One region of the Halomonas sp. TH-94 genome, then DNA from elsewhere that is predicted to be linked to it. Evidence: predicted binding sites of a transcription regulator. Region 1 holds the regulator's gene; each other region holds the start of a gene.
What was found. Region 1 encodes sigma-54, which starts transcription at its own class of promoters, with help from an activator protein. Its sites were predicted from a motif close to TGGCACNNNNNTTGCTNT; they were not measured.
Positions count from the first base shown of each region.

Region 2: glnA (glutamate--ammonia ligase) is a predicted target of sigma-54. The motif match lies at 3,251-3,268, and genes of this name have one in related genera.
Region 3: speB (agmatinase) is a predicted target of sigma-54. The motif match lies at 2,998-3,015, and genes of this name have one in related genera.

Region 1 is NZ_JBYCKL010000034.1:29,959-39,882, forward strand. Features, by position in the region: gene AC2VNO_RS05870 (KpsF/GutQ family sugar-phosphate isomerase) at 1-1,009, shown strand, start outside; gene AC2VNO_RS05875 (KdsC family phosphatase) at 1,033-1,590, shown strand; gene lptC (LPS export ABC transporter periplasmic protein LptC) at 1,602-2,222, shown strand; gene lptA (lipopolysaccharide transport periplasmic protein LptA) at 2,219-2,746, shown strand; gene lptB (LPS export ABC transporter ATP-binding protein) at 2,754-3,479, shown strand; gene AC2VNO_RS05895 (RNA polymerase factor sigma-54) at 3,637-5,058, shown strand; gene hpf (ribosome hibernation-promoting factor, HPF/YfiA family) at 5,168-5,476, shown strand; gene ptsN (PTS IIA-like nitrogen regulatory protein PtsN) at 5,483-5,953, shown strand; gene rapZ (RNase adapter RapZ) at 5,999-6,919, shown strand; gene AC2VNO_RS05915 (HPr family phosphocarrier protein) at 6,922-7,191, shown strand; gene pmbA (metalloprotease PmbA) at 7,273-8,613, opposite strand; gene yjgA (ribosome biogenesis factor YjgA) at 8,760-9,266, shown strand; gene tldD (metalloprotease TldD) at 9,395-9,924, opposite strand, start outside.
Region 2 is NZ_JBYCKL010000004.1:429-10,352, reverse strand. Features, by position in the region: gene typA (translational GTPase TypA) at 148-1,995, opposite strand; gene AC2VNO_RS00665 (glycosyltransferase family protein) at 2,335-2,940, shown strand; gene glnA (glutamate--ammonia ligase) at 3,406-4,812, shown strand; gene AC2VNO_RS00655 (DUF4124 domain-containing protein) at 4,991-5,557, shown strand; gene glnL (nitrogen regulation protein NR(II)) at 5,865-6,911, shown strand; gene ntrC (nitrogen regulation protein NR(I)) at 6,904-8,313, shown strand; gene AC2VNO_RS00640 (zinc-dependent alcohol dehydrogenase) at 8,497-9,666, shown strand; partial or broken gene AC2VNO_RS00635 (hypothetical protein) at 9,735-9,924, shown strand, end outside.
Region 3 is NZ_JBYCKL010000040.1:23,532-33,455, reverse strand. Features, by position in the region: gene AC2VNO_RS07875 (5-guanidino-2-oxopentanoate decarboxylase) at 1-549, opposite strand, end outside; gene AC2VNO_RS07870 (YjiH family protein) at 573-1,955, opposite strand; gene speB (agmatinase) at 2,003-2,953, opposite strand; partial or broken gene AC2VNO_RS07860 (sigma-54 interaction domain-containing protein) at 3,137-4,544, shown strand; gene AC2VNO_RS07855 (pyridoxal phosphate-dependent aminotransferase) at 4,535-5,653, opposite strand; gene AC2VNO_RS07850 (DMT family transporter) at 5,705-6,637, opposite strand; gene AC2VNO_RS07845 (FAD-binding oxidoreductase) at 6,645-8,036, opposite strand; gene AC2VNO_RS07840 (ABC transporter ATP-binding protein) at 8,063-9,685, opposite strand; gene AC2VNO_RS07835 (ABC transporter permease) at 9,696-9,924, opposite strand, start outside.

The DNA of each region.
Region 1 (9,924 bases):
CGATGCCACTACGCCACCTTCACCCGCCGCCCCGTCCGAAGGGGAGTCCAGCCTGCGTGCCAGCGCTCGGCGCACCCTGCTGATCGAGGAGCAGGCCGTCGCCAGCCTGGCCGGGCGCCTCGACAGCCACTTCGATCATGCCTGCGAGCTGATGCTCGCCTGCAAGGGGCGCGTGGTGGTGACCGGCATGGGCAAATCGGGCCATATCGCCGGCAAGATCGCCGCCACCCTGGCCAGCACCGGCACCCCGGCATTCTTCGTGCATCCCGGCGAAGCAAGTCACGGCGACCTGGGGATGATCACTCCGGGGGACGTGGTTCTGGCGCTGTCCAACTCCGGCGAAACGGCGGAGGTCACCGCCCTGCTGCCGCTGCTCAAGCGCATCGGCACACCGCTGATCAGCATGACCGGCCGCCCCGGCTCGACGCTGGCTCGCCACGCCGATGCCCATCTCGATGCCGGCGTCGAACGAGAAGCCTGCCCGCTGGACCTAGCACCCACCGCCTCGACCACGGCAGCCCTGGCGCTGGGCGATGCGCTGGCGGTGGCACTGCTCGAAGCGCGTGGTTTCACCGCCGAGGACTTCGCCTTGTCGCATCCGGGTGGCAGCCTCGGCAAACGACTGCTGCTACGTGTTTGCGACCTGATGCACCAGGGCGAGCGACTGCCCCGCGTGCCGCTCGGCAGCCCCCTGCGCGACGCTCTGCTCGAAATCACACGCCAGGGTCTCGGATTTACCTGCGTCGTCGACGAGCAAGACTGCCTGATCGGTGTCTATACCGATGGTGACCTGCGTCGCACTCTCGACCAGTATCAAGATTTGAGCCGATTGACGGTGGATGACGTCATGACCCGTCCCGGCAAGCGAATTGCGCCCGGGGTGCTGGCTGCCGAGGCGGTCCGCATGATGGAAGACAACCGAATCACGGCGCTCGCCGTGGTCGATGACGAAGGCCACCCGGTTGGCGCACTGCACATGCACGACCTGCTGCGAAGCGGCGTGATCTGACTTCACTCTGACAAGGAGAGCTCATGGCCCTGGCCATCACCACCCTCGATCCACGCCTTCTCGACCGGCTGCGCAAGATCCGCCTGCTGGCACTGGACGTCGATGGCGTACTTACCGACGGCCGTCTTTACTTCCAGGCCGACGGTATCGAGATCAAGGCGTTTCACACTCAGGACGGCCTGGGCCTGAAACTCCTGCGCCGCGCCGGCCTGCAGGTGGCCTTCATCACCGGGCGTGAATCGCCCATGGTCAGTCATCGCGCAGCCGCTCTGGGCATCGACCATGTCTTCCAGGGCTGTGAGGACAAGCTCGTCGTGCTGCGCGAGCTCTGCGCTCGCAAGGGAATCGAACTCGAACAGGTCGCCTATTGTGGCGACGATCTTCCCGATCTGGCGCCCATTCAGCGTGCCGGCATCGGCATTACCGTACCCGGCGCACCGTCCTACATCCGCGCCCTCGCCGACCACGTCACCGAGCGCAGCGGCGGCCATGGCGCGGTACGCGAGATTTGCGACCTGCTGCTGGAAGCGCAAGGGCATCGCGACGCCCTGATCGACACCTACCTCCACGGCAAGCGTTGAGACCGGCGTCGATGCTACGTCGCCTGCCGCGCCCCTCGTTTCGCCTCTGGCTGCTGCTGTTGCTGTTGGCGCTGGGCAGCCTGATCGCCTGGCTTGACCCATGGCAGGTGCCTACGCCCGGCCCGGTACCCACCGACGACGCCGGAGAACCTGACTATTTCCTGGAACAGGCCCGGCTGACTCGCTTCGATATCGATGGCCAGGCCCATCAGCGCCTGGAGAGTCCCAGGCTGGTGCATACGCCGCACGACGACGTGACCCGCGCCGTGACGCCGGTGGCTCATCTGATCGATCGAGAAGGCCGTCTCTGGGTCGCCAGCGGCCGGGAAGGCCGACTCGGCCCGGGCGGCAACCCCCTTACGCTGACCGGCGACGCCCGCCTGTTCGCTCCGGAGGAGCGCTGGCAGCTCGACACCGAGGTGCTGCATTTCGACGCCAATGTCGGTCATGCCTGGAGCGACACACCCGCCCTGCTGCAGCAGCCGCCACAGCATATGCGCGGCGAACGTTTCGACGCCTGGATCCATGACAACCGGGCGCGATTGACAGACAATGTGCGCGGCTACCACCCCCCGGAAGGCGCTCAGCCGGGACAGGCCGACCCCGTCACCCTGGAGGAACTCACGCCATGAAGCGATGCAAGCTTCCGACGCCCCGCATGCTGCTCAGCCTGGCATTGATCGGCCTGGCATTGAGCCCTGCCGCGAGCATGGCCCAACAGCGCGACGCCGATCAGCCTATCCAGATAGAAGCCGATCGGCTCGATCTCGACGATATCGCCGGCACGGCGATCTATACCGGCGAGGTCGACATCCGCCAGGGCACCATGCGTCTTACCGGCGACCGCGTCGAGCTCCGGCGCAATGCGGCCGGCGAGCTTTCCCGTGCCACGGCTCACGGCGAACGTGCCTATATCGAACAGCAGCCGGACCCGGAGCAGCCAGTGGTACGCGGCTGGGGGCGCACGATCATCTATCACGTGGCCGAGCGACGCGTCGAACTGATCGACCGCGCCGAACTGCACCAGGCTGGCGATACCTTCGACGGTGGCTATCTGGAGTACTTCCTCGACCGTCGCGTGGTCCAGGCCCGCGCCGAGAGCGAAGGTGTCGAGGGACGCCAGCGTATCCGCATGACCCTGCAGCCGGAGCGCTGAGATGGCGATGAAGACTCTGCATGCTCGGCACCTGGCCAAGAGCTACAAGCGTCGCCGCGTGGTACATGACATCAGCCTCTCCATCGAGCAGGGCTCCATCGTGGGGCTGCTCGGCCCCAACGGCGCCGGCAAGACCACCTCGTTCTACATGATCGTGGGGCTGGTGAGAGCGGATGCGGGTAATGTCTGTATCGACAAGCTCGACCTGTCGCGCAGCGCCATGCACGAACGCGCTCGGGCCGGGATCGGCTACCTCCCCCAGGAGGCCTCGATCTTTCGCAAGCTGTCGGTGGCCGACAACATCATGGCCATCCTCGAAACCCGCAAGGATCTGGATCGCCGGGGCCGTCAGCAGCGCCTAGAACAGCTGCTCGAAGACTTTCACGTCACCCATATTCGCGACAACCTCGGGATGAGCCTGTCCGGCGGTGAGAGAAGGCGCGTGGAGATAGCCCGAGCCCTGGCGACCGAGCCGGCCTTCATCCTGCTCGATGAACCCTTCGCCGGCGTCGACCCCATTTCGGTCGGCGAGATCAAGGGCATCATTCGCCAGCTCAAGGCACGCGACATCGGCGTCCTGATCACCGATCACAACGTGCGCGAAACGCTGGATATCTGCGACTCCGCCTACATCGTGGGAGATGGCCAGATCATCGCCGAAGGTAACGCCGAAGCCATTCTGGCCAACCGTCGCGTGCGCGAAGTCTACCTCGGTGAAGATTTCCGCCTATAACGCAACTCTCTGTTACATGCAAGCATGAAAGCACTATTAACACATTCTCGTCAGACATGATTGCAATAAATGGCATGCTTATTGCAATCATCGCTATTGCAACTCGCCGCACGCCAGTCTAGGGTAGAGTCTTTCCGGCAAATGAGCCCTTATCCTCATGGCCATGAAAGCATCATTGCAACTCCGCGTCGGCACTCAGCTGACCATGACACCCCAACTGCAGCAGGCCATTGCGCTGCTGCAGCTCTCTACGCTGGACCTGCGTCAGGAGATCCAGCAAGCACTTGAATCCAACCCCATGCTGGAGCTCGACGAGGGCTTCGGCGAGCAAGCCGTCAGCGAACCCCAGAGCGACGACTGGGCCGATGAAATCCCCAGTGAGCTGTCCACCGACAGCGATTGGGAGGATACCTACCCTGACCACGGTGCGAGCTCCGGCAGCGGTACCGGCGAAGGGCCCGATTTCGAGCGCCAGGCCTCCGGGCAGACACTGGCCGGGCATCTGATCTGGCAGCTGGCCATGATCGACCTGAGCGAGCGCCAGCGCCAGATCGCCGAGAGCCTGATCGATGCCGTGGACGGCACGGGCTATCTGGCACAGCCGCTGGAGGAAATCCGTGATGGCTTGCGCCGCCAGGGTCTTGAGGGGCTGCCCACTCGCGAAGTCGAGCAGGTGCTGCTACGTCTGCAGCAATTCGAACCCACCGGCATTTTCGCCCGTGATCTGCGCGAGTGCCTGATGCTGCAACTCGCCACCCTGCCCGACCACACCCCCCTGCTGCCCCAGGCTCGGCGCCTGGTGCGCCAGTTCCTCGAAGCGCTTGCCGCCGATGACCGGCGCCTGCTGAAGCGGCGCCTGGGCCTGGATGACGACGCTCTCGACGAGGCCATCGCCCTGGTGCGCTCGCTCGACCCTCGCCCGGGCAGTGCCTTCGCCGAAGTCGGCAGCAACTACATCACTCCGGACCTGGTCGCCTACCATGACGAATCCGGCTGGCGGGTGGAACTCAATGCCGAAGCCCTGCCGCGGCTCCGCATACAGCCCGACTACGCCGCGCTGGTACGCCGGGCCGACAAGAGTCAGGACAACCAGTTTCTCAAGGATCACCTGCAGGAAGCCCGCTGGCTGATGAAGAGCCTGGCCAGTCGCAACGACACCCTGCTGCGCGTCGGGCGCGAGATAATGGCACGCCAGATCGATTTTCTCGAACAGGGCGAAGAAGCCATGAAACCGCTGGTCCTGGCGGATATCGCCCAGACCGTGGAGATGCATGAATCGACCATATCGCGGGTGACCACCCAGAAGTTCATCCACACCCCGCGCGGCGTGTTCGAACTGAAGTTCTTCTTCTCCAGCCACGTCGGCGGCAATGGTGAGGGCGACGCCCATTCCAGTACCGCCATCCGGGCCCGCATTCGAAAATTGATCGCCGACGAGACACCACGAAAACCGCTATCCGACAGTCGACTGGTAGATCTGTTGGCCGAAGACGGTATTCAGGTGGCACGCCGTACCGTGGCCAAGTATCGTGAAGCCTTGGGGATCCCCTCTTCAAGTGAGCGCAAGCGTTTTCGCTGATGACGACGTGGCGCGTTGACGCCGGACAAGAGCATTGATCGGAGGGGGTTTGCACGGTGCCAAAAAGGGTTACAATCAAATCACCATTCGAAGGACGAAGGAGCTTGTCATGCAAGTCAACATTACCGGCCATCATGTTGAACTGACCGATGCACTGCGTGACTACGTGAGCGAGAAGCTGAGCCGCGTCCAACGGCACTACGACAATATCACCAACGTACAAGTTACTCTCTCGATCGAGAAAGAGCGTCAGCAGGCCGCCTGTACGCTGCACGCCGCCGGCGCCGATCTGCATGCCGAAGCCTCCGATACCGACATGTACGCCGCCATTGATGCCCTGACCGACAAGCTCGACCGCCAGCTGGTCAAGCACAAGGAAAAGGCCCAGGCCCGCGCCCAAGGCGCCGGCATTCGCTGAGTCGTCATGACACTTGAAAACATACTGCCTCCGGAGCGTGCGCTGTTCGACGTTCCAGGGGGCAGCAAGAAGAGGGTGCTGGAGTTCTTCAGCACCTTCATTGCGCAAAACACCCCGAGCCTCGATAGCCAGGAGGTTTTCGGCAGACTGATCGGCCGTGAGCGGCTGGGCAGCACCGGGATCGGCAACGGCGTGGCCATACCGCATGCCCGAAGCCCCCATTGCCACAGTCCGGTTGCCGCCTTCCTCAAGCTGGCCGAGCCCATCGACTTCGATGCCATTGACGGAGAACCGGTCGATCTCGTCTTCGTCCTGCTGGTCCCCGAGGAAGCCGACGACACTCACCTCTCATTGCTGAGCCAGGTGGCCAGCGTGATGAACGACACCGAAACCCGCACGCTGTTGCGGCGGTGCGAGAGCCAGCGCGAACTCCACGAGCGCCTCATAAACGCCATTCGACGACAGTCTTCGGCCTGACCCGCCCGCGTTGCCGTTCGGCCAGCCCCTGATCAGGAGAAATACATGCAGCTTGTGATCATCAGTGGCCGATCGGGCTCCGGTAAATCGATCGCACTGCAAGCACTCGAAGACATTGGCTACTATGCCATCGACAACCTGCCAGCCATGCTGCTAGGTTCGCTGGTCGACGAACTGCGAAACTCGCCCACGGTTCAATCCTCGATCGCCGTCAGCATCGATGCACGCAATCTCCCTCACGCCCTGGAGCGCTTTCCCAGGCTGTTGGAAGAGCTTCGCGCCAACAAGGTCGACTGTCAGATCGTCTATCTGACTACCGATGCCCGGATCCTGATCGAACGCTATTCCGCCACTCGCCGCCGCCATCCCTTGACCCGCCACAGGGACATGACGCTGAACGAGGCCATTGAGACGGAAGACGCCACGCTGAGCGACATTCGCAACCTCGCCGATCTGATTATCGACACGTCGCGGCTATCGGTACACGACCTGCGTGGCCGAATCACCGAACAGGTGGCCAGTCATCACGCCGATCAGCTGACATTGACGGTGGAGTCGTTCGGCTTCAAGGGCGGCGTGCCACTCGACGCCGACATCGTCTTCGACGCCCGCTGTCTGCCCAACCCCTACTGGGATCCACGCCTGCGCTCGGCCACCGGACGGGAGCCGAGCATCGTGGAATTCCTCGAACAGTACCCGCTGGTCGGGCAGATGCTGGATGACATCGTTGCCTGGGTAGAGCGCTGGCTGCCGGCCTATCGCGACACCCATCGCAGCTACCTTACCGTCGCCATCGGCTGCACCGGGGGCCAGCACCGCTCGGTATATCTGGCCGAGCGGCTCGCCAAGCATCTCGCCAAGCAACAGCCGGATGTGCGTCTACGTCATCGGGAGCTGGGCATTCACACACCGGTCGCTGCCTCGCAGGAGCCGACCGCAGAGCCGTCCGAAAGCAAGGAAGCCTGAGCGTGCCCAGCCGCAAGCTGACTCTGACCAACAAGCGCGGACTGCATGCGCGCGCTGCCACCAAGCTGGTACAGCGCTGCCAGCCCTTCGATGCGCACGTGCTCGTGAGTCGAGGCGCCCAGCAGGCCGATGCCGGCAATATCATGGCCCTGCTGATGCTGGGTGCCCCTTGCGGCACCGAACTGGAGATCAGCGCCGAGGGGATCGATGCGGAAGCGGTGCTCGAAGCCATCGAGGCGCTATTCGAGGCCCGCTTCGATGAAGATACTTAGGGCGCAATGTCTGCGCTCGGCCATGCATCGCCGAAGCCCGCCTCGCATTACGCCTTCCTGAACAACAAGCCAAGCTGCGCTTCAACTGCCGGCGACGGTCATCTCATCGATCAACCAGCTGCCGGTATGGATGCTGCCACGGGTGTCGATGTCGCTTCCTACCGCCAGCAGGCCCCTGAACATCGCCTCGAGGTTGCCGGCGATGGTGAATTCCTCCACCGGGTACTTGATCTCACCATTCTCGACCCAGAAGCCCGCCGCGCCGCGTGAGTAGTCTCCGGTCACACCATTCACCCCTTGCCCCATCAGCTCGGTGACCAGCACCCCGCTACCCATGCGTGAGAGCAGCGCCTCTCGAGACTCCAGCGGCGCGCTGATGCGCAGGTTGCGAGCCCCGCCGGCATTGCCGGTGGTCTGCAAGCCGAGGCGGCGAGCACTGTAGGCAGAGAGCATGTAGCTGGCCAGACGACCATCCTCGATGAAGACATTGTCGCGGGTTTGCACGCCATCGTTGTCGAAGGGAGAACTTGCCATGGCGCCACGCTCCATGGGCCGCTCGCCGAGCGTGAACCAGTCGGGAAACAGCGTCTCCCCCAGGCGGTCACAAAGGAACGAAGCCTGCCGATAGAGCGAACCACCGGCAATGGCACTCATGAGATGGCCGACGAGACCGCTGGCGACGGTGGCATCGAACATCACCGGCAGGCGCCCGGTGGCGGGCCGACGCGCGCCAAGGCGCTCGAGCGTACGCTCGGCCGCCTTCTTGCCCACGGCCTCGGGATCACGCAACTCCTCTGGGTTACGCGCACTGGTATAGTCGTAATCGCGCTGCATGCCAGCCGCATCCTCGGCGATCAGCATGCAAGAGAGCGAGTGGCGGCTGCCGCGCTGACTGCCAAGAAAACCGTGGCTATTGGCATAGACCCTGACCCCTTCGCCGCTGGAGAGCGAAGCGCCCTCCGATTGCCGTATGCCCGCCTCGGCGCGCCCTGCCGCTTCGCAGGCCAGCGCCAGCTCGATGGCCTGCTCGGTGGTGAGCGGCCACGGGTGATGTACGTCGAGGTCGGGCAGTTCGGTAGCCATCAATTCAGGGTCGGCCAAGCCTGCCGCTGGATCCTCCCCGGTATAGAGCGCGATTGCCATGGCTTTTTCCACGACCTCGCGGATCGACGCATCACTGGCATCGGTGGAGGAGGCGCTACCCTTGTGGCCACGCAGATAGACGGTAACGGCGATACCCTGATCGCGCGAGAGCTCGACGGACTCCACCTCCCCCTCACGCACGCTGATCCCGACGCCCTGGTCGACGCTGGCGCCCACCTCGCAGGCATCGGCTCCCAGGTGTTTCGCCAGCGCCAGCGCCTGCCCGGCACGCGACTCGAGCAGCTCCTGCTGGGCGGCGGCATCAAAAGCCTTGCTCATGCTCATCTCCTCATTCGCCGGCCAAGCCGGTCTTCATACGTGTCTGTTCCCGCCGTCGCTCGACGGGCTGGTATACTACCGTCATTCGAAACCCTGCATCTTGCGTTGGCAAGACAGCGCTGACCCTCTCACTACTTGGATGCGGCATGACCCAGGATATTCCCACCGACTTCGACGAAAGACCCAGCAAATCCCAGCTCAAGCGGGAAATGCACGCCCTGCAGATGCTGGGCGAACAGATCATTGCCATGACCCCGTCCGAGCGCGCCCGCTTTCCGCTCTCGGAAGACATGCTCGCTGCCGTCGAGGAGACCGGTCGTATCCGCTCCCATGAAGGGCGTCGGCGCCACATGCAGTATGTGGGCAAGCTGATGCGCCGCGAGGATCTGGATGCCATCCAGGCAGTCTTCGACAAGATCGAACAGGAAAATCGTCACCGCGATCTGGCCTTTCATCGGCTCGAAAAGTGGCGGGATCGCCTCATCGAGGAGGGCGATGACGCCGTCGAAGCCTTCATCGAGGAGCACCCGGAGGCCGACCGTCAGGCGCTGCGTCAGCTTGTCCGAAATGCCAAGAGCGAACGCGAGCGCGGCAAGCCCCCGGCCAATGCGCGCAAACTCTTCAAACTGATTCGCGATACGGCGGGCTTGTAAGCACGCCTAGTGTGTCCCAATCCAGGTTCAGCCGAGCGCAGGCCAGACTGGGCGGCGCTCGGCGAGTTTGAGTGCGAGCAAGGCGAGCCGTGCGCCAACCCAGCGTGGGCAAGCGCAGCGACGCTCGTTCACGAAGCAGTGCCGCCGACAGTAAGCTCATCCAACTTCAGCGTCGGCTGCCCCACTCCCACCGGCACGCCCTGCCCCTCCTTGCCACAGACGCCGATCCCGGTGTCGAGCTCCAGATCATGACCGACCATCGACACCCGTCCCATCGCTTCAGGCCCGTTGCCGATGAGCGTCGCCCCCTTGACCGGTGCGGTGATCCTGCCGTCCTCGATCAGGTACGCCTCGCTGGCCGAGAAAACGAACTTGCCCGAGGTGATGTCCACCTGACCACCGCCGAAGCTGACCGCATAGATGCCGCGCTTGACGCTGGATATGATGTCGGCCGGATCGTCCTGACCTGCCAGCATGTAGGTATTGGTCATGCGCGGCATCGGCATGTGAGCGAACGACTCGCGACGGGCGTTGCCGGTGGGCTGCATTCCCATCAAACGGGCATTCAGCTTGTCCTGCATGTAGCCGGTGAGAATGCCGTCTTCGATCAGCGGGGTGTACTGTCCCGGTGTGCCCTCATCGTCAACGCTGAGGGAGC
Region 2 (9,924 bases), on a different contig from region 1:
CCGAAGTCGCTTGCAGTCAAACTCAACCTAGGTTCTGGCAGCGCGAAATGCCAAGAATCGGACCTGCAAGAGCGAAGCGGCAGCGTGGTGAGCCCAAAAAAAACCGGCGCCAGGGGGCTGGCGCCGGTTCGTGTCCGCGGGGGCGGGTTACTTCTTGGAGCGCTTGCGCTCGTGCTCCTTGAGGAACTTCTTGCGCAGGCGTATGTGGTTGGGCGTGACTTCCACCAGTTCGTCGGAGTCGAGGAACTCGATGGCCTGCTCCAGGCTGAACTTCACCGGCGGGGTCAGTACGATGTTCTCGTCGTTGCCCGAGGCGCGCATGTTGTCGAGCTTCTTGCCCTTGGTGGGGTTGACCACCAGATCGTTGGCACGGTTGTGGATACCCACCAGCATGCCTTCATAGACCTCGGTGCCGTGGTCGATGATCAGCTTGCCGCGCTCCTGCAGCGCATAAAGCGCATAGGCCAGCGCCTTGCCGTCGACCATCGAAACCAGTACGCCGTTGCGACGCTCGATGCCGGCGTCGGGCTTGAGCGCACCGTAGTGGTCGAAGCGGCTGGTGAGGATGCCGGTGCCCGAGGTCAGGGTCAGGAACTGACCGCGGAAGCCGATCAGGCCACGCGCCGGGATGATGAAGTCCAGGCGCACGCGGCCCTTGCCGTCGGGGTTCATGTTGGTCAGCTCGCCCTTGCGGTAGCCGAGCTCCTCCATGATGGCACCCTGATGCTGCTCCTCGCAGTCGATGATCACCTCTTCGTACGGCTCCTGCTTGATGCCGTCGATCTCCTTGATGATCACCTCGGGGCGGCCCACCGCCAGCTCGAAGCCTTCGCGGCGCATGGTTTCGATCAGCACCGAGAGGTGCAGCTCGCCGCGGCCGGAAACCTTGAACTTCTCGGGGCTTTCGCCCTGCTCGACCCGCAGCGCCACGTTGTGGATCAGCTCCTGGTCGAGACGATCCTTGATGTTGCGGCTGGTGACGTACTTGCCGTCACGGCCGGCGAAGGGCGAGTCGTTGACCTGGAAGGTCATGGAGACCGTGGGCTCGTCCACCGACAGCGGCGGCAGCGCCTCGACGGCGGCCGGGTCGCACAGGGTGTCGGAAATCGAGAGCTCGTCGACCCCGGTGATGCAGACGATGTCGCCGGCGGTGGCCAGCTCGGTCTGCACGCGCTCGAGACCCATGTGGGTCATCACCTGGCCGACCTTGCCCTTGCGGGTATTGCCGTCGGTGCCGATCACCACGATCTGCTGGTTGGGTTTCACCGAGCCACGCTTGATGCGACCCAGGCCGATGACGCCCACGTAGCTGGAGTAGTCCAGCGCCGAGATCTGCATCTGGAACGGTCCGTCGAGTTCGACGGCCGGCGGCTCGACGATGTCGACGATGGCCTGGAACATCGGCGTCATGTCCTCGGCCAGCGCTTCCGGATCCATCCCGGCAATACCGTTGAGGGCCGAGCAGTAGATGATCGGGAAGTCGAGCTGCTCGTCGCTGGCGCCGAGGTTGTCGAACAGATCGAAGATCTGGTCGATGACCCAGTCGGGGCGGGCGCCGGGGCGGTCGATCTTGTTGACCACCACGATCGGCCTGAGGCCCTGGGCGAATGCCTTCTGGGTCACGAAGCGGGTCTGCGGCATGGGGCCGTCGACGGCGTCCACCAGCAGCAGCACCGAATCCACCATCGACATCACGCGCTCCACTTCGCCGCCGAAGTCGGCGTGTCCAGGGGTGTCGACGATGTTGATGTGGTAGTCGCGGCCATTGCCGTCCTGCCAACGAATCGCGGTGTTCTTGGCCAGGATGGTGATGCCGCGCTCTTTTTCCTGGTCATTGGAGTCCATGACCCGCTCCTGCCCTTCGGCCTTGCGATCGAGCGTGCCGGACTGGCTCAGGAGCTTGTCGACCAAGGTGGTCTTGCCGTGGTCGACGTGAGCGATGATGGCAATATTGCGCAGACTCTCGATACGAGAGGGGGTTACAGCTGTGTTCATAAGGTGTGACTCATCAACGGGAACGCACCTATGTACACATCGAAAGGACGTACCCTAGGCGCGGGGTAGGGGGGTGGTGGCGCATTGTACAGATATCGGTGGTTGGGGAATAGCACAACCTGGCGATATGGCGCGTATCAGGCCTGTGTACCGGCATGCTCCCATGCACAAGGCGCGGACGGAATGATGCTTGGCTCGGTGACGACTGGGCTGTGCGTATGACGATGAGGTGGGGAAAATGAGCGAAAGTGCACGTAGATACTTTTGTACACTTATCAACACACTGGGTAACTCACCCTATCGCTGAGAGGTTCACCCCCGTCCTCTGGAGTCTGCTCGATGCCCTTAGCCAGCGTCTTCATCGATGCCCGGTCCGCAGGTGCGAAGTTGCCGCGCCACCTGGTCACTGTCGAACAAGCGGCGAGCAAATGGAAGGGCAGCCATGAAGTGCTGCTGGTGGACGATACCGGAGATCGGCGTCTTCCGCCCTTGGCCCATCGGCACCAGGCACGATTGCTGTCGACCACTTCTCCCCTGCTGGGAAGTCGACTCAACGCTGCCGTCGCTGCCAGCCAGGGTGAACGCTTGCTGTTTCCCGGAACGCTGACCCGCGATGAGCTGGTGTGGTTGGGTGAAAGCCTGTCGGCTGACGAGCGGGGCCTCCTCTGTGATGCGGCCGTCATGCGACGCAAACGCCGGGGGCGGCTACAGCGCTGGTGGAGCTGGCTCACACGTGCCACCACTCGGGATACCTTCTGGGTGGCGCGGGATTGGTTCGAGCGTATCGGCGGCTTCGACCCGCAGCTCGACAGCGAAGCGCTGAGCGACCTGCTCGAGCGGTTGCGAGCATGTGGTGCGAATGTCTGCTACTCGGGCAATGCCGGGGCAGAACGCAAAACACTGTGCCCACCGCAAGGTGGGCACAGTCGAGTTGGCAGGGAGTAACCGCCAGGCTCAATCGTCTTCGGGTACGCCACCCATCCGCTCGAGCAGCTGAGCACCGGCAGGTATTCCACTCATTTGGCTCATGAAGAACCTTCGGGAGCGTGTCAGGGCTGACCCCAAGGGCAGGTCTTGATGTCCTATTTTGGTGCAAATTTAAAATATGTGTTCTTTCATGGTGCACGAATTGCCTCTCGATGGCGCAGATACGCTGCGTAATAAATTTCCGCAACAGCGTGGTGCACTCGGATTATTGGCTATTGTCTTTTGAATACAGCAACCTGGGAGTATTGAGGGCGTTGATGGTGCAAATTGGCACGCTACCTGCATTAGGTTGGCCAGCGCCATGTTCGTGCATGGTGAACGTGGGCAGTCGAGTTGCCTACGTGCTACAACACATGCTGGAACGAACCAGCGCAGTGGACTTCAGCCAAACGAATCGAGCCACAGCTCTAACGGAGGACACCAATGTCAGCCAAGACTCTCGCCCTGATCGAAGAACATGATGTGAAGTGGGTAGACCTGCGTTTCACCGATACGCGGGGCAAGGAACAGCACGTCACCATTCCCGCCCGTGACGTGAACGAGGAGTTCTTCGAGAACGGCCAGATGTTCGACGGCTCCTCCATCCATGGCTGGAAGGGCATCAACGAGTCGGACATGATCCTGCGTCCGGAAGACGGTACCGCTTTCCTCGACCCGTTCACCGAAGATGCCACCCTGGTGGTGCGTTGCGACATCATCGAGCCGGCCACCATGCAGGGCTATGAGCGCGATCCGCGCTCCATCGCCAAGCGTGCCGAGGCCTACCTGCAGTCTACCGGCCTGGGCGATACCGCCTTCTTCGGCCCGGAGCCCGAATTCTTCATCTTCGACGAGGTGCATTGGAAGGCCGATATCGAAGGCGCCATGTACAAGATCACCTCCGAAGAGGGTGCCTGGTCTACCGACCGTCAGGTCGAAGGCGGCAACCTGGCGCACCGTCCGCGCGTCAAGGGCGGCTACTTCCCGGTTCCCCCGGTCGACAGCTTCCACGATATTCGCGGCGCGATGTGCAACACCCTGGAAGCCATTGGCCAGACCGTCGAAGTGCACCACCACGAGGTCGCCAACGCCGGCCAGAACGAGATCGGCGTCAAGTTCAACACCCTGGTGAAGAAGGCCGACGAAGTTCAGGAAATGAAGTACGTGATCCACAACGTGGCTCACGCTTACGGCAAGACCGCTACCTTCATGCCCAAGCCGCTGGTCGGCGACAACGGCAGCGGAATGCACGTGCACCAGTCCTTCTGGAAGGACGGTCAGAACCAGTTCGCCGGCGACCAGTACGCCGGTCTGTCCGAAATGGCGCTCTACTACATCGGCGGCATCATCAAGCACGCCCGTGCTCTGAACGCTTTCACCAACGCTTCCACCAACTCCTACAAGCGTCTGGTGCCGGGCTTCGAGGCGCCGGTCATGCTGGCCTACAGCGCCCGTAACCGCTCTGCGTCCATCCGCATTCCGTACACCGCGAGCCCGAAGGGCAAGCGTGTCGAGGCTCGCTTCCCCGACCCGACCGCCAACCCCTACCTGGCCTTCGCCGCCATGCTGATGGCCGGTATCGACGGCATCAAGAACAAGATCCACCCCGGCGATGCCATGGACAAGAACCTCTATGACCTGCCGCCGGAAGAGGGCAAGCTGGTGCCGACCGTCGCCAGCAGCCTGGATCAGGCGCTCGAGGCGCTGGACGCTGACCGTGCGTTCCTCACCGAAGGCGGCGTGTTCACCGACGATATGATCGATGCCTACATCGAGCTGAAGATGGAAGACGTCGAGCGTATCCGCATGACCACGCACCCGATCGAGTTCGACATGTACTACAGCTGCTGATATCGCAGCCTGGACGGCTGGACGAGCTTGCCTCGCCAGCCGGCACCAGCAAGGGGCTCCGCATCGCGGCGCCCCTTTTTTGTCGTACACTGGAGCGGAACGTTAGGTTACCTTTTGCCGACTCCGACAGGCCCGGCCTCGGCTGGCCGTTGCGATACAACGCTCGAGGGATGTGCCCATGCTCAAGCCGATCGTGTCTTGCCTGCTGGGGCTATTGGTGGCGCATTCGGCACTGGCCACGACCATCTATCGCACCACCGATGCCCAGGGCAACGTAGTCTTCACCGATGATCCCAACCGTGGCGGCGAGCCGGTCGAACTGTCACCGCTGACCGTCATCCCCGCGCAGGTCGGGGGGCGTCAGGCCGAGCCGCCTCGGGTCGAGGGCGCCGCCCCGCGCGCGAGCCAGCGACCGGGCCAGCCCTTCATGCCCTACGATGCCTTTCGCATTCGTTCGCCGGCGCATGGGGGCGACCTCCCCGCCAGTCATGCAGGAAACCTGCAGGTGGAGCTCGCCATCGAGCCCGAGCTGCGCCCCGACCACCGCGTGCGGCTGTTGATCGACGGCCAGGTCAGTCAAACCGCCATGCATACCCGAGTCTTCATGCTGACCAACCTTCCCCGTGGCGACTACGTGCTCCAGGCTGAGCTGCTCGATTCTCAAGGTCAGGTAAGGCACCGTACGACGCCGGTAAGTCTTCATGTGCAGCGAGCCAATGGCGTACTGCCCCAGGGAGGTAGCTGAGCGCTCTCTGCTCCGTTTCGTGCAGCTCATAGATCCCATGCCTGCATGGGGTGCCGTCATGCACCATGAAGGGTGGTGGCGATGCTGCCCAGGGTGGCGTTATGCTTTCTGTTGCACTGATATGGTGCATTAGCGGCAGCGGGATACGCCCCGAAACGGCGCCACGCCGCGCCGTTTCGGGTTGGCGCACTTCTTGCTTGGTATGTTCAGCCCCGGGGTAGCACAGTCGCGGCGTAGTTGGCGCATGCGCCAACAAGAGGCAAGTGCCGCGCACAGCTCCCATGCATTCACCAAGGGAAGGTCGTAAATGTACCGACGCCTGATGGAACATCTCACCACGGCGGTGCTGTTGCTGGATCAGGAGCTGCGGTTGAGCTGGATGAATCCGGCGGCCGAAGCCCTGCTGGCGGTCAGTCTGGGTCGGGTCAAGGGGCTCGGTTTGGCGGCCTTGCTTGCTGAAGACGACGGCATGGGTGAGGTGTTGGCCAAGGCGCGTGACGAACAGCACCCCTTCACCCAGCGCGAGGTGCGCCTGGCGCTGCTGGGTGGTGCGACGACCACCATCGACTATACGGTCACGCCGCTCTCCACCGAGGAGCTGCTGGTGGAAATGGAGCCCCGCGACCGGCTGCTGCGCATCTCCCGCGAGGAGGCCCTGCTCAATCGGCAGGAAGCGATCAAGGTGCTGTCGCGCGGCCTGGCACATGAAGTGAAGAATCCGCTCGGTGGGATCCGCGGCGCTGCACAACTGCTGGAGCGTGATCTGGACGACCCTGCCTTGCAGGAGTTCACTCGTATCATCGTCGAGGAAGTCGACCGGCTGCGTGACCTGGTCGATAGCATGCTCGGCCCCAACAAGCTGGTACGGCACGAGCCGCTCAATATTCACAAGGTGCTGGAGCGCGTCCGTACCCTGCTCATTGCTGAGACGCCCACCGTGACCGTCGAGCGCGATTACGATCCCAGCTTGCCCGACTTCCCCGGTGACGAGGCTCAGATGATTCAGGCGGTGCTCAACGTGGCGCGTAATGCCGTGGAAGCCATGACCGGCGCCGAAACCGCAGCGCCGAGCTTGCTGATGCGCACACGAGCGCGTCGCCAGTTCACCCTGGGCGCCGAGCGCCATCGCCTTGTCTGCGAGGTGGCGCTGATCGACAACGGCCCCGGCGTTCCCGAGAGCCTGCAGGAAACCCTTTTCTATCCCATGGTATCGGGGCGTGCCGACGGCAGTGGACTGGGACTGTCCATTGCCCAGGGCATTCTGCATCAGCACCAGGGCCTTATCGAGTGCGATTCCCGCCCCGGTCATACCGAATTCCGTCTGCTTATTCCATTGGAGAGGCGCCATGACTGATGTCGCACGTGTCGCGGTGGTCGATGATGACCGCGCCATTCGCTGGGTGCTGGAGCGCGCCCTGGCTCAGCCCGATCTCGACGTCGAATGTATCGACCGGGCCGACGTGGCGTTAAGCCGTCTTCTCGACGATCCTCCCGATGTACTGGTCACCGACATTCGGATGCCGGGGATCGACGGCCTCGACCTGATGTCACGCGTCAGGGAAGTGCATCCCGACTTGCCGGTCATCGTGATGACCGCCCACTCCGACCTCGACAGCGCCGTGGCCTCCTATCAGGGCGGCGCCTTCGAATATCTGCCCAAGCCGTTCGACGTCGACGAGGCGCTGGCCCTGGTGCGTCGCGCCGTGGCCCATGCCCGCGAGCGCAAGCGCCCGGTCAGCGTGCCCGAGGGGCTGGACGCCGAGATCATCGGCGAGGCGCCGGCCATGCAGGAGGTCTTTCGGGCCATCGGTCGCCTGTCGCACTCGCACATCACGGTACTCATCAATGGCGAGTCGGGTACCGGCAAGGAGCGCGTTGCGCGTGCCCTGCACCAGCACAGTCCGCGGGGCATTCAGCCGTTCATTGCCCTGAACATGGCGGCGATTCCCCGTGATCTGATCGAGTCCGAGCTGTTCGGGCACGAGAAGGGGGCCTTTACCGGGGCCACGGCGAGCCGGCAGGGGCGATTCGAGCAGGCCAACGGCGGCACGCTGTTTCTCGACGAGATCGGCGACATGCCCGCCGAGACCCAGACGCGTCTGCTGCGCGTACTGGCAGACGGCGAGTTCTATCGGGTCGGCGGACATACACCGGTGAAGGTGGATGTGCGGATCATCGCTGCAACCCACCAGAACCTGGAGCGCCTGGTGGAGGACGGCCGTTTTCGCGAAGACTTGTTCCATCGCCTCAATGTGATTCGCGTTCACTTGCCCAGGCTTGCCGAGCGTCGCGAGGACATTCCCCGCTTGGCGCGCCACTTCCTGGCCGAGGCGGCCAAGGAGCTCTCCACCGACGTCAAGGTGCTGACCAAGGACGCCGAGGCCCATCTGACCCGGTTGCCCTGGCCGGGGAACGTGCGCCAATTGGAGAACACGTGCCGCTGGCTGACGGTCATGGCTTCGGGGCGCGAGATTCTGGTCGAGGATCTGCCGCCGGAGCTGCGCCAGGGTGAAGGCGGCGAAGTGACCAACGGCGACTGGCGTGCCGCCTTCCGTGACTGGGCCGACCGGGCCCTGGCGGCGGGCCATACCCATTTGCTGGAGGAAGCCGTGCCGGACTTCGAGCGTATCCTCATCGAGACCGCGCTCAAGCATACCGGCGGGCGCAAGGGAGAGGCGGCCGAGCTGCTGGGCTGGGGCCGCAATACCCTTACACGCAAGCTCAAGACGCTGTTGCCCTCACTGGCGGAGGATTGACACACCAGGCGGTGACTCTTCTCTCGACCGCTCCGCTTCGGTAGCGCTGCACACGCTGCTGGGCCCAGCCGAGCGGTGTGGATAAGGTCCGTTACCCAGCCACTCAACTCCCTTACCGGGCGCTTCACTCGGTTGAACTATGGTGGTTAGAGAGCCTTCGTTCGGACAACAGGGAGAGAGTCCATGAAAGCGCTGTGTTGGCATGGCAAGAATGATATCCGCTACGAGACGGTGCCCGACCCCAAGATCGAGCACCCTCGTGACGCCATCATCAATGTGAGCAGCTGCGCCATTTGCGGCTCCGACCTCCACCTGTTCCACCACTTCATCCCCGCCATGGAATCGGGCGATGTGGTGGGTCATGAATTCATGGGTGAGGTGATGGAAGTCGGTTCCGATACGCGAGACCTCAAGGTCGGCGATCGGGTCGTCGTCCCCTTCACCATTACCTGCGGCGAATGCGATCAGTGTCGGCGCGGAAATTTCTCCGTGTGTGAGCGCTCCAACCGCAACAAGGCGCTGGCCGACAAGGTATTCGGTCACGCCGGTGCCGGCCTGTTCGGCTACTCGCACCTCACTGGCGGCTATGCCGGAGGTCAGGCGGAATACGTCAGAGTTCCCTTTGCCGACAATACCCATATAAAGGTCCCTGACAGTCTCACCGACGAACAGGTCCTCTTCCTTGGCGACATATTCCCCACCGGCTGGCAGGCCGCGGTGCAGTGCGACATCGAGCCCACCGATACGGTGGCCATCTGGGGCGCCGGCCCGGTCGGTCAGTTCTGCGTGCGCAGTGCCGTACTGCTGGGTGCCAAGCAGGTGGTAATGATCGACAACGTGCCCGAGCGCCTGGCCATGGCCGAGGCTGGTGGAGCCATCGCGATCAACTTCGATGAAGAGAGTGTGCTCTCGCGCCTGCAGGAACTTACCCAGGGTAAAGGGCCGGAGAAATGTATCGACGCCGTAGGGCTTGAGTCCCACGTGCCGCGCTCGCTCGATTCCGTTTACGACCGATTCAAACAGGCGATGATGCTGGAGAGCGATCGCGCGCACGTGCTGCGCGAGATGATCTATGTCTGTCGTCCGGCGGGCATTCTCTCGATTCCCGGGGTGTATGGCGGCTTGATCGACAAGGTGCCCATGGGGCCGCTGATGAACAAGGGCCTGACCGTGCGGACCGGGCAAACCCACGTCAAACGCTGGACCGATGATCTGCTGCGCTTGATCGAGGAGGGCCAGATCGACCCTTCCTTCGTGGTGACGCACAGCGCTGGGCTCGAGCAGGGCCCTGAAATGTACAACACCTTTCGCGACAAGCAGGACGGCTGTGTGAAGGTGGTACTCAAGCCCTGACCGACTCGCGCCAGGAAGCAGCAAACCGACATGGAGGTGAATACATGAGTCTCGATCGGAATAGTTCATTGCAACCAAGCGACCAGCTGGCGCGTGGACTCGGCTGGATCGGCATCGGGCTGGGCCTCTACCAGCTGCTGGCACCGCGCAGCGTGACGCGTGCGCTGGGTGTCGAGGGGGCGGAAGCCATCGTGCGCATCTGCGGGGCACGCGGCGTTGCCACTGGTATCGGGGCGCTGACCGTCAATCCCAAACCGG
Region 3 (9,924 bases), on a different contig from region 1:
GCGATAGATGCGTGCAGGTGGTGGGAGCTGCTTCATTTGCACGGGCATATCGAACAGGTCGATGGGGATCTCGATGTGCACCGGACCGGGGCGCTGGCTGGCAAACACGGCGAACGCTCGCGCCAGGACTTCCGGCAAGGCATCCGGGTCGAGCAGGGTATGGCTGAAGCGCGAGACGCCCGCCATCAGCTGCTGCTGACTGCCAAGCTCATGCAGTCTGCCCTGGCCGCGGCCCAGCGTGTCGCGGCGGTTGACGCTGGATATGACCAGCATGGGGATGGAGTCGGCCAGCGCCTGGCCCATGGCGGTGGCGATATTGGTCATCCCGGGGCCGGTAATGATCAGACACACCCCGGGCCTGCCGGTGGCCCTGGCATAGCCGTCGGCCATGAAGCCGGCGCCCTGCTCATGGCGCGGTGTGACATGGCGCACGCCGCTGCCTTCCAGGCCGCGATAGAGCGCCACGGTGTGCACGCCGGGTATGCCGAACACGGTGTCGACTTCGTAGCGCTGGCACAGCAGCGTCAACAGCAGCTGGGCACATGTCATCGGTTGGCTGGTCATCTTGCGCCTCAGAAGAAGAAGGTGTGGGCCATGAAGGCGATGATCGGCAAGGTGATGGCCGTGCGCAGCAGGAAGATCACAATCAGCTCCCACAGCTTGAGCGGGATCTTCGACTTGAGGATCAGGGCACCGATCTCGGACATGTAGATGAGCTGCGTCAGCGACAGGCAGGCGATCACGAAGCGGGTCAGTTCGCTCTCGATGTTGGTGGCCAGCACCGCCGGCAGGAACATGTCGGCGAAACCCACCAGTGTGGCAGGTGCGGCCGCCTCGGCCTCGGGAATGCGCAGCAGCTCGAGTATCGGCACCATGGGGTAGGAAAGCGAGGTGAACAGCGGGGTGAACTCGGCCAGGATCAGCGCTACCGTGCCGATGGCGAATACCAGCGGCAGCAGGGCGAGGAAGATGTCGGCCACATTGAACAGCGCATTTCGGGCCAGCTCGCGAGGGCCTGGGGAGTGCTCGGCGCGGCGTACCGCCTGGGTCAGGCTGTAGCGCAGCAGGCCCATCCGCTCGGTGCGCTTCTCCGCCAGCTGACAGCCCACCGGCTCGTAGTAGGTGTCGGGCTTGCGTGAAAGCGGCGGCAGGCGCGGCACGATTACCGCGGCGATCAGCCCGGCCACTACCACGGTGAAGTAAAACTGGATGAACATGTGGTTGAGGTCGACGAAGCTGGTGATCAGCAGACTGAAGGCGATCGAGACGATGGAGAAGTTGGTTGCGATCACCGATGCCTCGCGGCGATTGTAGAAGCCCTTCTCGTACTGCTGGGTGGTGATCAGCACGCCCACGGTGCCCGAGCCCATCCAGGATGCGGTGGCGTCGATGGCGCTACGACCGGGCAGGTTGAAGATCACTCGGAACGGTTTGCGCACCAGGCTGCCGATGAACTCCATGAAGCCGAACTCCACCAGGAAAGGCAGTAGCAGGGCGGCGAAGAAGAAGAAGGTGAGCAGTACCGGTGCCAGGTCGTTGAGCATCACGCCACCGGTGAACGAGGCGGTGACGAACTCGGGGCCGAACTGGAAGAAGGTCATGAGGGCGAAGGCCGCCCCCAGGATACGCATGCCGAACCATACCGGCCCGACGTGAAACATGTCGCGCAGCACCCCCTTCTCGGCCCAGCCTGGGCGAGCGAGCTTGATGAAGCTCGTAGCCAGCACGGAGAGTACCAGGACGGCCACGGCAATGGCCGGCAGGGCGCCGCCGAGCAGCGCCTTGAGGCCATCGGCCATGAAGCCCATGCCGATGTTGATGGTATCGCCGATCTGGAAGGGAATCAGGAACAGACCGACCCCGAGCGCGGAAGGGATGAGGAATTTGAGCAGATGGCTACGCTCCAGAGGAGCTTGCTCGGTGCCAGTTCGGTGAGTCGTGTCAGAGGAGGACATACGTTTATCCCTTGTGGGTTGTCGTTATTGGGTCAGGCCGGTTCGAGTCAATCGCGGCGCATCACGCCCGGGAGAGCACACAGGATTTCGTAGAGCAGGGTGGCCCCCATCAGCGCCGTGTTGCCGCTTGTGTCATAGGGTGGGGAGACCTCGACCAGATCGCCGCCAACGATATTCAGGCCGGCGGCGCCGCGAACGATTTCGAGCCCTTGGGCCGAGGTCAGGCCGCCCATCTCCACGGTGCCCGTACCCGGTGCCACCGAGGGGTCGAGACCGTCGATGTCGAAGGTGACGTAGACCGGGGTGTCTCCCATCTGGGTGCGTACTTCGTCCATCAGCGGCGCGAGCGAGCGGTACCAGCACTCCTCGGCCGTGACCACGCGAAACCCCTGCTGGCGACACCAGTCGAAGTCCTCGGCGGCGTAGCCGGTGCCGCGCAGTCCGATCTGCACCACCTTGCCCTTCGCCAGCAGGCCCTCTTCCTGGGCGCGACGGAACGGCGTTCCGTGGGCGAGGGGCTCGCCGAACATATGCTCATTGACGTCGGCGTGGGCATCGATATGGATCAGTCCCACCGGGCCGTGCTTCTTGGCGATGGCCCGCAGGATCGGCAGCGTGATGAGGTGATCGCCGCCCAGGGTGAGCGGTACGCAGCCATGGGAGAGCACTTCGTCGTAGAAGGCTGTGATGATGTCCACGGTCTTGGGCAGGTGAAAGGTGTTGATCGGCACGTCGCCGATGTCGGCCACCTGCAGGCTGTCGAAGGGTGCGGCGCGAGTCGCCATGTTGTAGGGGCGCAGCATGCGCGACTCGTCGCGAATCTGGCGTGGCCCCAGGCGGGTGCCGGGACGGTTCGAGGTGGCGGTGTCCAGCGGCACGCCGATGAAGGCAACGTCGAGCCCAGCGGCAGTGGGCTGGGTGGGTAGGCGCATCATGGTGGCGGGGCCGCCGAAGCGGGGCATCTCGTTGCCGCCGAGCGGCTGGTTGAAATCGGCCATGGTGGGCTCCTGATCGCGAAGAAAGGTTCACTCACTCATCAGGTCTAGCAGGTTTCGTGCCAGCCATGGAGAACCTGCCCATGGGCTTCCTTTGGCTGATTGATGCATGGATGAATCGCGAGCGAGGCTTATCGATGCAATAATGCATCAATGATTCATCTATGAATTGCATGGTGCCCAGTCATGAGCGAAATCGAGCGGGAAGTGGTGAGTACCATCGTCGGAACGTCCAACGACCATTTCTTTATCGTCGACGCCAAGGGTGAGGTGCTGGACGTGAGTCCTGGGGCGGCAGCGGTGTACGGCATACCTCGCGAGCAGCTGATCGGCAGCACGGTACAGCATCTGGAAGAAGAGGGCGTACTCAAGCCATCCATCAGCCTGGAGGTGATCCGTACCGGCAAGCCGGTGCAATTGATGCAGGTGACCGGGACCGGAAGGCGGGTCATCGCCGAGGCGCACCCGGTCCATGTGAACGGCAAGCTCGAGCGCATCGTCAGCCGGTCTCGCGACCTGACCGATCTGCAACTGCTGCAGGATGAATATGCACTGCTGCAAAAACGCTTCAGTGACCATCTCAAGCGCAGCCAGCCCGGACCTGTCATCGAGGACGCGCGGCAGGCTGAGGGGCTGAACGACCTCAAGATACGCAGCGGGGTGATGTGGGAACTGGCGCTGCTGCTCAAGCGTGTGGCGCCCTCGGATGCCACGGTATTGCTGCTTGGCGAGTCGGGTGTCGGCAAGACCGCCTTCGCCAAGCAGCTGCATAGCTGGAGCCGGCGCAGCCAGGGGCCGTTCGTCGAGCTCAACTGCGGCGCCATCCCGGAGAATCTGTTCGAATCGGAAATGTTCGGCTATCAGCCTGGCGCCTTCAGCGGCGCAGCACGTCAGGGCAAGGCGGGGCTGCTCGAGCAGGCGGAGGGCGGCACGCTGTTCCTCGATGAAATCGGTGAACTGCCGCTACCCATGCAGACCAAGCTGCTGAAGGTGATTCAGGACGGCAGCGTCATGCGGCTTGGCGATACGCATTCGCGTCGATTTTCGTCTGGTGGTGGCCACCAACCAGGACCTGGCGAGCCGCGTGGCAACGGGGGCCTTTCGCCTCGACCTCTACTATCGCGTCAATGTCATCCCCGTTACCATCCCGCCGCTGCGTGAACGCCGGGAGGATATCCCGGCCTTGGTCGAGAGCTGTCTCGAACGTCTGAATCAGCGCTATGGCCGACGTAAGCTGCTGCATGGCAGCGTGTGGCCGGAGCTGATGGGGGGCGACTGGCCGGGGAACGTGCGCGAGCTGGAAAACTGGTTGGAGCGGGCCTGGCTGTCGAGCCCGGGGGATTCGATTCACTCACCGACGCAGGGCGAGATCGCGCCGTCACCGGTGCTGGCTTCACGCCCCGAACCCCCGGCGTTACCGACCCTCGTCGAGAATGAAGGCCTGCCCGCCTATCTGGCCCGGGCGGAACGTGGCGTGCTCCAGGTGCTCTGCCATACGCTCCCCAGCACCTATGCCATCGCCGAGCGGCTGGCTATCAGCCAGCCCAGCGTGGTACGCAAGTTGCGGCGGTATGGGCTGCGCATTCAGCGTTGAGCGCGGTCCCCTGCGATAGCCCGCTCCAGAATCTCGAAGCGGCCAGGTACCAGAGCGTCCTCGACGGCAGTAATGCGCAATACATGCCCGAGGTCGGGATGGGCGGGCCGGGCGATCAAGCGGCCGGCTTCGAGCAGTTCCTGGTTCAGCCTGCCGGCCAGTTCGGCATCCGCCAGACGAATGGCGATGAAATTGGTGGCACTCGGCAGGACTTCGGCGCCCAGAGCGCGGAAATGCGAGGCCAGTCGTTCTCTGCGCTCTTTGACGTCGCGAATGTGCTTCTCCACTTCCGCATGGTGATCGAGCACGGTTTCGGCGGCGGCCTGGGTCAGAGTCGAAACTGCATAGTGGATGCGTACCTTCATCATCATGGCGAGGGTTTCCGGCTCGGCGATGGCGTAACCGATGCGCAACCCTGCCAGGCCGTGGGCCTTGGATAGCGTACGCAGGCGGATCACGCCGGGCAGTACCTCTCGACTGAAGGCGGAGCAGGCATCGTCGCGGAAATCATGATAGGCCTCGTCGAGCAGCAACCAGCAGTCGTCGGGCAGTTCGGCACGCAGGCGGCGTATCTCCTCGTCGCTGTGCAGATGACCGCTGGGATTGTCGGGGTTGGCGACGTAGACCAGTCGAGCCTTGTGCTCCCGGGCGGAGGTGGCGAGGTCATCGAGACCGGGGGCCAGCAACCCGGGGGCTTCGCGGTAGGAGCGTTCGAGCAATTGGCAGCCCTGGCCTCGGGCGAAATAGCCGAACGTGGGATAGGTACCGCTGGCACTTACCACCGTACAGCCGGGTGTAGCCACGGTACGCAGCGCCAGGGCGATCAGACTGTCGGCCCCGGCATCCACCAGGGTATTGTCCAGCGCCAGACCGTAAAGCGAAGCAAGCCGTTGGCGCACCCCCAATGCTTCGGAGTCGCCGTAACAGTAGACATGTTCGACCATGGCGTCGCCGAAGCGCTCTCGCAGCGCTCGGTGGGGCATGTCGAGGCCTTCGTTGGAGCCCAGGCGGTGGGGGATCTCACGGCCGATGCGGCGTTCCAGCACCTTGATACCGGGGAAGGGGTTGCTGGGGCCGGAGCCGTTCAGGTGGTCGGGAAAACGCGGCATGGAAAGCTCCAATTTCGAGAACGATGTCGGAAACGAGGGTCTGGGGTAGCGTCAGGATGTCGTCGTCCGCTCGCGCTGGGTCATGACGATGGCCACGGCGGCAAGAATCAAGCCCAGCGCGACCGCCAAGTGCCATGTCAGCGGCTCGTCGAGCAGCACCACTGACGTCGTCACTCCCACCACGGGTATCAGCAAGGTGCTGATGGTCGACTGACCGAGGGTGAGCCGATTGACGTTACGAAACCACAGCATCTGCGCCAGACAGATGGCAAAGATCAGATGGTAACCCAGACCGAGCCAAGTCGATGGTTGCCAGGCTGTCGGGCCGCTGGGCGACTCGAACAGGGCTGCCAGCAGCACCATGGGTACTGCGCAGAGGGCAAACTGCCAGCCGGTGATGACCGCGGGGTGGCCCTGCCAGCCACCGCGGCGCTTGATCAGCACGGTGCCCAGCGCCCAGGAGAGGGCGGCAGCGAGCACGAATGCCGCACCGGTCAATCCTTCGAAGCCGGCCTGCAAGGCGTTCGGTCCCAGCAGCACGAGCAAGCCGCTCTGACCGAGGCCAAGGCCCAGCCATTGGCGTGAGTTGACGCTTTCGCCAAGCAGCCCCATCGCCATCAGCAGTGCCCAGCACGGCATGGTGAACGCCACGATGGCAGCCTGGGATGTCGGCATGTGCAGCTGGCCGAAGGCGGTGCCCAGGTTGAAGCCGAGAATGGTGAAAAGGCCGGTGACCGCCAGCCAGCGCCGCTCCTCCGGAGCGACGGCCAGCGGCCAACGGCGCAGCCAGGCCCAGCCCAGCAAGATGCCTGCACCGACGCTGAAGCCGATGGCGCGCAGGGTGAACGGCGGGATCTCCATCAGACTGAAGCGCACCGCCGGCCAGTTGCCGCCCCAGAACAGCGCGATCGCCACGATCAACGCCAGCGTGGTGAGGTCTCGTCTCGGACCGGTAGGCGCCGCGATACCGGCGCGAGTCGACATGCTGGAATCACCCTTCCTCGGCCAGAATCTTGTGCCTGTTGAGCAGACCCTTGGGGTCCAAGGCGTGCTTGAGGGTGCGCATCAGGGCAATCTCCTCGGGCGTGCGCGACAGGGCCAGGTAGTCGCGCTTCTCGAGGCCGATACCGTGTTCGGCGGAGACGGAGCCTCCCAGCTCGGAAAGCGGGCCGTAGACGATGCGCTCCACTTCACGGCGGGTCGCGAGGTCGCTGCTGCCGACCCCGACCGAAACGTGCAGGTTGCCGTCTCCCAGGTGGCCGAACACCGCGACACGCCCGTCCTGCCAGCGCTCGCGAATCGAGTCGACCAGCGTGTCGGCGTAGCCCGGCATGTCGGGAATGGGCAGGCTGACATCGAAAGTGAAGAGCGGCGCCAACTGCTCGATCAGACCCTCGATATCCTCACGTATGGCCCAGATGCTCTGGCGCTGAGCCGCGGATTGCGCCAGTACGGCGTCTTCGATCAGGCCCGCCTCGAAAGCCGATTCCAGCGCTGCGCTGAACTGGGCGCCGTTATTGGCATCGTCGCTGCCCAGCGATTCGACGATGGCATAGTAGGGCCAGTGAGTCGGCAAGGGAGGCGTATTGCGGCCGCTCTCGGCGGTGAGCAGGGCGTAGTGGTTGCGCCACATCACTTCGAAGGTGCCGAGACTGCCGCCCAGTACACGCCCCATATGCCGGAGCAGCCCCGTGACGCCGTTGAAATCGGGGCAGGCCACCAGCGCGGTGCGCTCGCTTATCATCCTGGGCTGCAGCCTGAGCACGGCCCGGGTGACGATCCCCAGCGTTCCTTCACTGCCGATGAAGAGCTGCTTGAGGTCGTAACCGGCGTTGTTCTTGAGCATGCGGTTCATCGAACTGACCACGGTGCCGTCGGCCAGTACCGCTTCGAGGCCCAGTACCTGCTGGCGCATCATTCCATAACGGATGACCCGAACGCCGCCTGCGTTGGTAGCGATGTTGCCACCGATGGTGCAGGAGCCGCGTGCGCCGAGGTCGAGGGCGAACTGCAGGTCGTGATCGGTAGCCACCTCCTGCACGGTCTGCAGCGGTACACCGGCTTGCACCGTCATGGTCCCACCGACGGGGTCGACGGCCTCGATGGCGTTCATGCGCTCGAGAGATATGACCAGCTCGTCAGGCTGCGCTTCACCTCCGTGCACCAGGCCGGTGAGCCCGCCGTGAGTGACGACCGGTTGCGCGACGGCGTGACACAGACGCATGACTTCGGCCAGCTCGGCCGTATTGCCGGGCCTTGCAATGGCAGCGGCGCGACAGCTGGCGCCGCTCATCCAGTCGACCCGGCGCTGCGCGACGTCATTACCCGTCAATACGTTACCCGCCCCGATCAGGGCGGCGATGTCGTCCAACAGCGATTGCATGGGAAATCCTTCTTTCATCGCGTGTATCAGGCCATGGCGGCTTCGTGCGCGCGGCCGGGAATGGCATCAAGCAGCTGCTTGGTATACGCCTCCCTGGGGTTGAGGAACACTTCCTTGGCGGTGCCTTGTTCGACGATGCGTCCGTGCTGCATGACGATGATGGAATCGCATATCTGTGCGGCCACCCGCAGGTCGTGAGTTATGAACAGCAGCGATAGCGACAGCTTCTGCTTCAGCTCCTCGAGCAGCTCCAGCACCTGAGCCTGAATCGATACATCCAGCGCCGAGACAGCTTCGTCGGCCACGATCAGTTCGGGGTTCAGCGCCAGCGCACGGGCAATACCGATACGTTGCCGCTGCCCGCCGGAAAACTCGTGGGGGAAGCGGTCCACGGCCACGGCGCCTAGGCCGACGAGTTCGAGCAGCTCCTCTGCCTGCTGCATCGCCTTGTTGCGCGGGACGCCGTTGGCCATGGGACCCTGGGCAATGGCGTAGCCGACCCGGTGACGCGGGTTGAGCGATGCGTAGGGGTCCTGAAAGATCATCTGGATGCGATGGCGTTCGCGGCGTAGCGCATCCCCGGTCAGCGCGGAGAAGTCCGTGCCGCCCAGGGTGAGGGAGCCGCTGTCGGGTCGCTCCAGGCGGACCACGCAGCGCCCCAGGGTGGACTTGCCCGAGCCGGATTCACCGACGATGCCGACGGTTTCGCCCGGCGCCAGGGTGAAGGAGACGTCGTCCAATGCGCGCACTTCACGGGCCGGCTTGAACAGCCCGCCGCGTGAGCGAAACACCTTGTGCAGATGTCGGACCTCCAGCAGCGGCGCCGGCAGCTCATCTTCGCGGGCGTCTGGGATGACGTTGCTGGGGATCGCATCGAGCAAGGCGCGGGTGTATTCGTGCTGCGGATTCTCCAGCACCTCTTGTGCCGTGCCCAACTCGACGATCTGGCCGTAGCGCATCACGCAGACGCGAGTGGCCACCTCGGCGACCACGCCGAAGTCGTGAGTGATGAACATCACCGCCATGCCGCGGCGCTGCTGCAGGTCACGGATCAGCGCCAGGATCTGAGCCTGGGTAGTCACGTCGAGTGCCGTGGTGGGTTCGTCGGCGATGAGCAGTTCGGGCTCGAGCGCCAACGCCATGGCGATCATGACCCGTTGCCGCTGCCCGCCCGAGAGCTGGAAGGGGTAAGCGCGAATCGCCTTGTCGGGCTCGGGAATGCCCACCTCTTCGAGCAGCGCCAGGGCTCTGGCCTGACGCTCACGGTTGTTGAACTTGCCGTGTGCCTCGAAGACCTCGGCAATCTGGGCACCGACGCGCATCAGCGGGTTCAGCGCGGTCATCGGTTCCTGGAAGATCATGCCGATTCGCAGGCCGCGCAGTTTGCGATGCTGCTTTTCCGTCAGTGCCAGCAGGTCTTGACCGTCGAACAGGACCTCACCGGCGGTGGCGCGAACGCCCTTGGGCAGCAAGCCCATGACCGCATTGGCCGCCATCGACTTGCCTGAGCCGGACTCCCCGACCACGCACATGATTTCCCCGCTGGCCACGTCGTAGCTGACGTCCTCTACCGCGTAGTCGCGGTCGGCGCCCTTGGGTAGCGCCAGGCTCAGGCCGCGTATGCTCAATACCGGAGTGCCATCGTTCATCGTTCGCCTCCTAGGAGCGTTCGCGTGCAAGCTTGGGATTCAGGGCGTCGTCGAGCCCTTCGCCGACCAGGTTGAGCGCCAGCACCGTGAGCAGGATCGCCACGCCGGGGAAGAAGCTCAGCCACCAGGCCTGGCGGATCACCGTGCGAGCGGCTCCGATCATATAGCCCCAGGACATCACGTTGGGATCGCCCAGCCCCAGGAACGACAGCGCCGATTCCAGCAGGATCGCGGTGGCC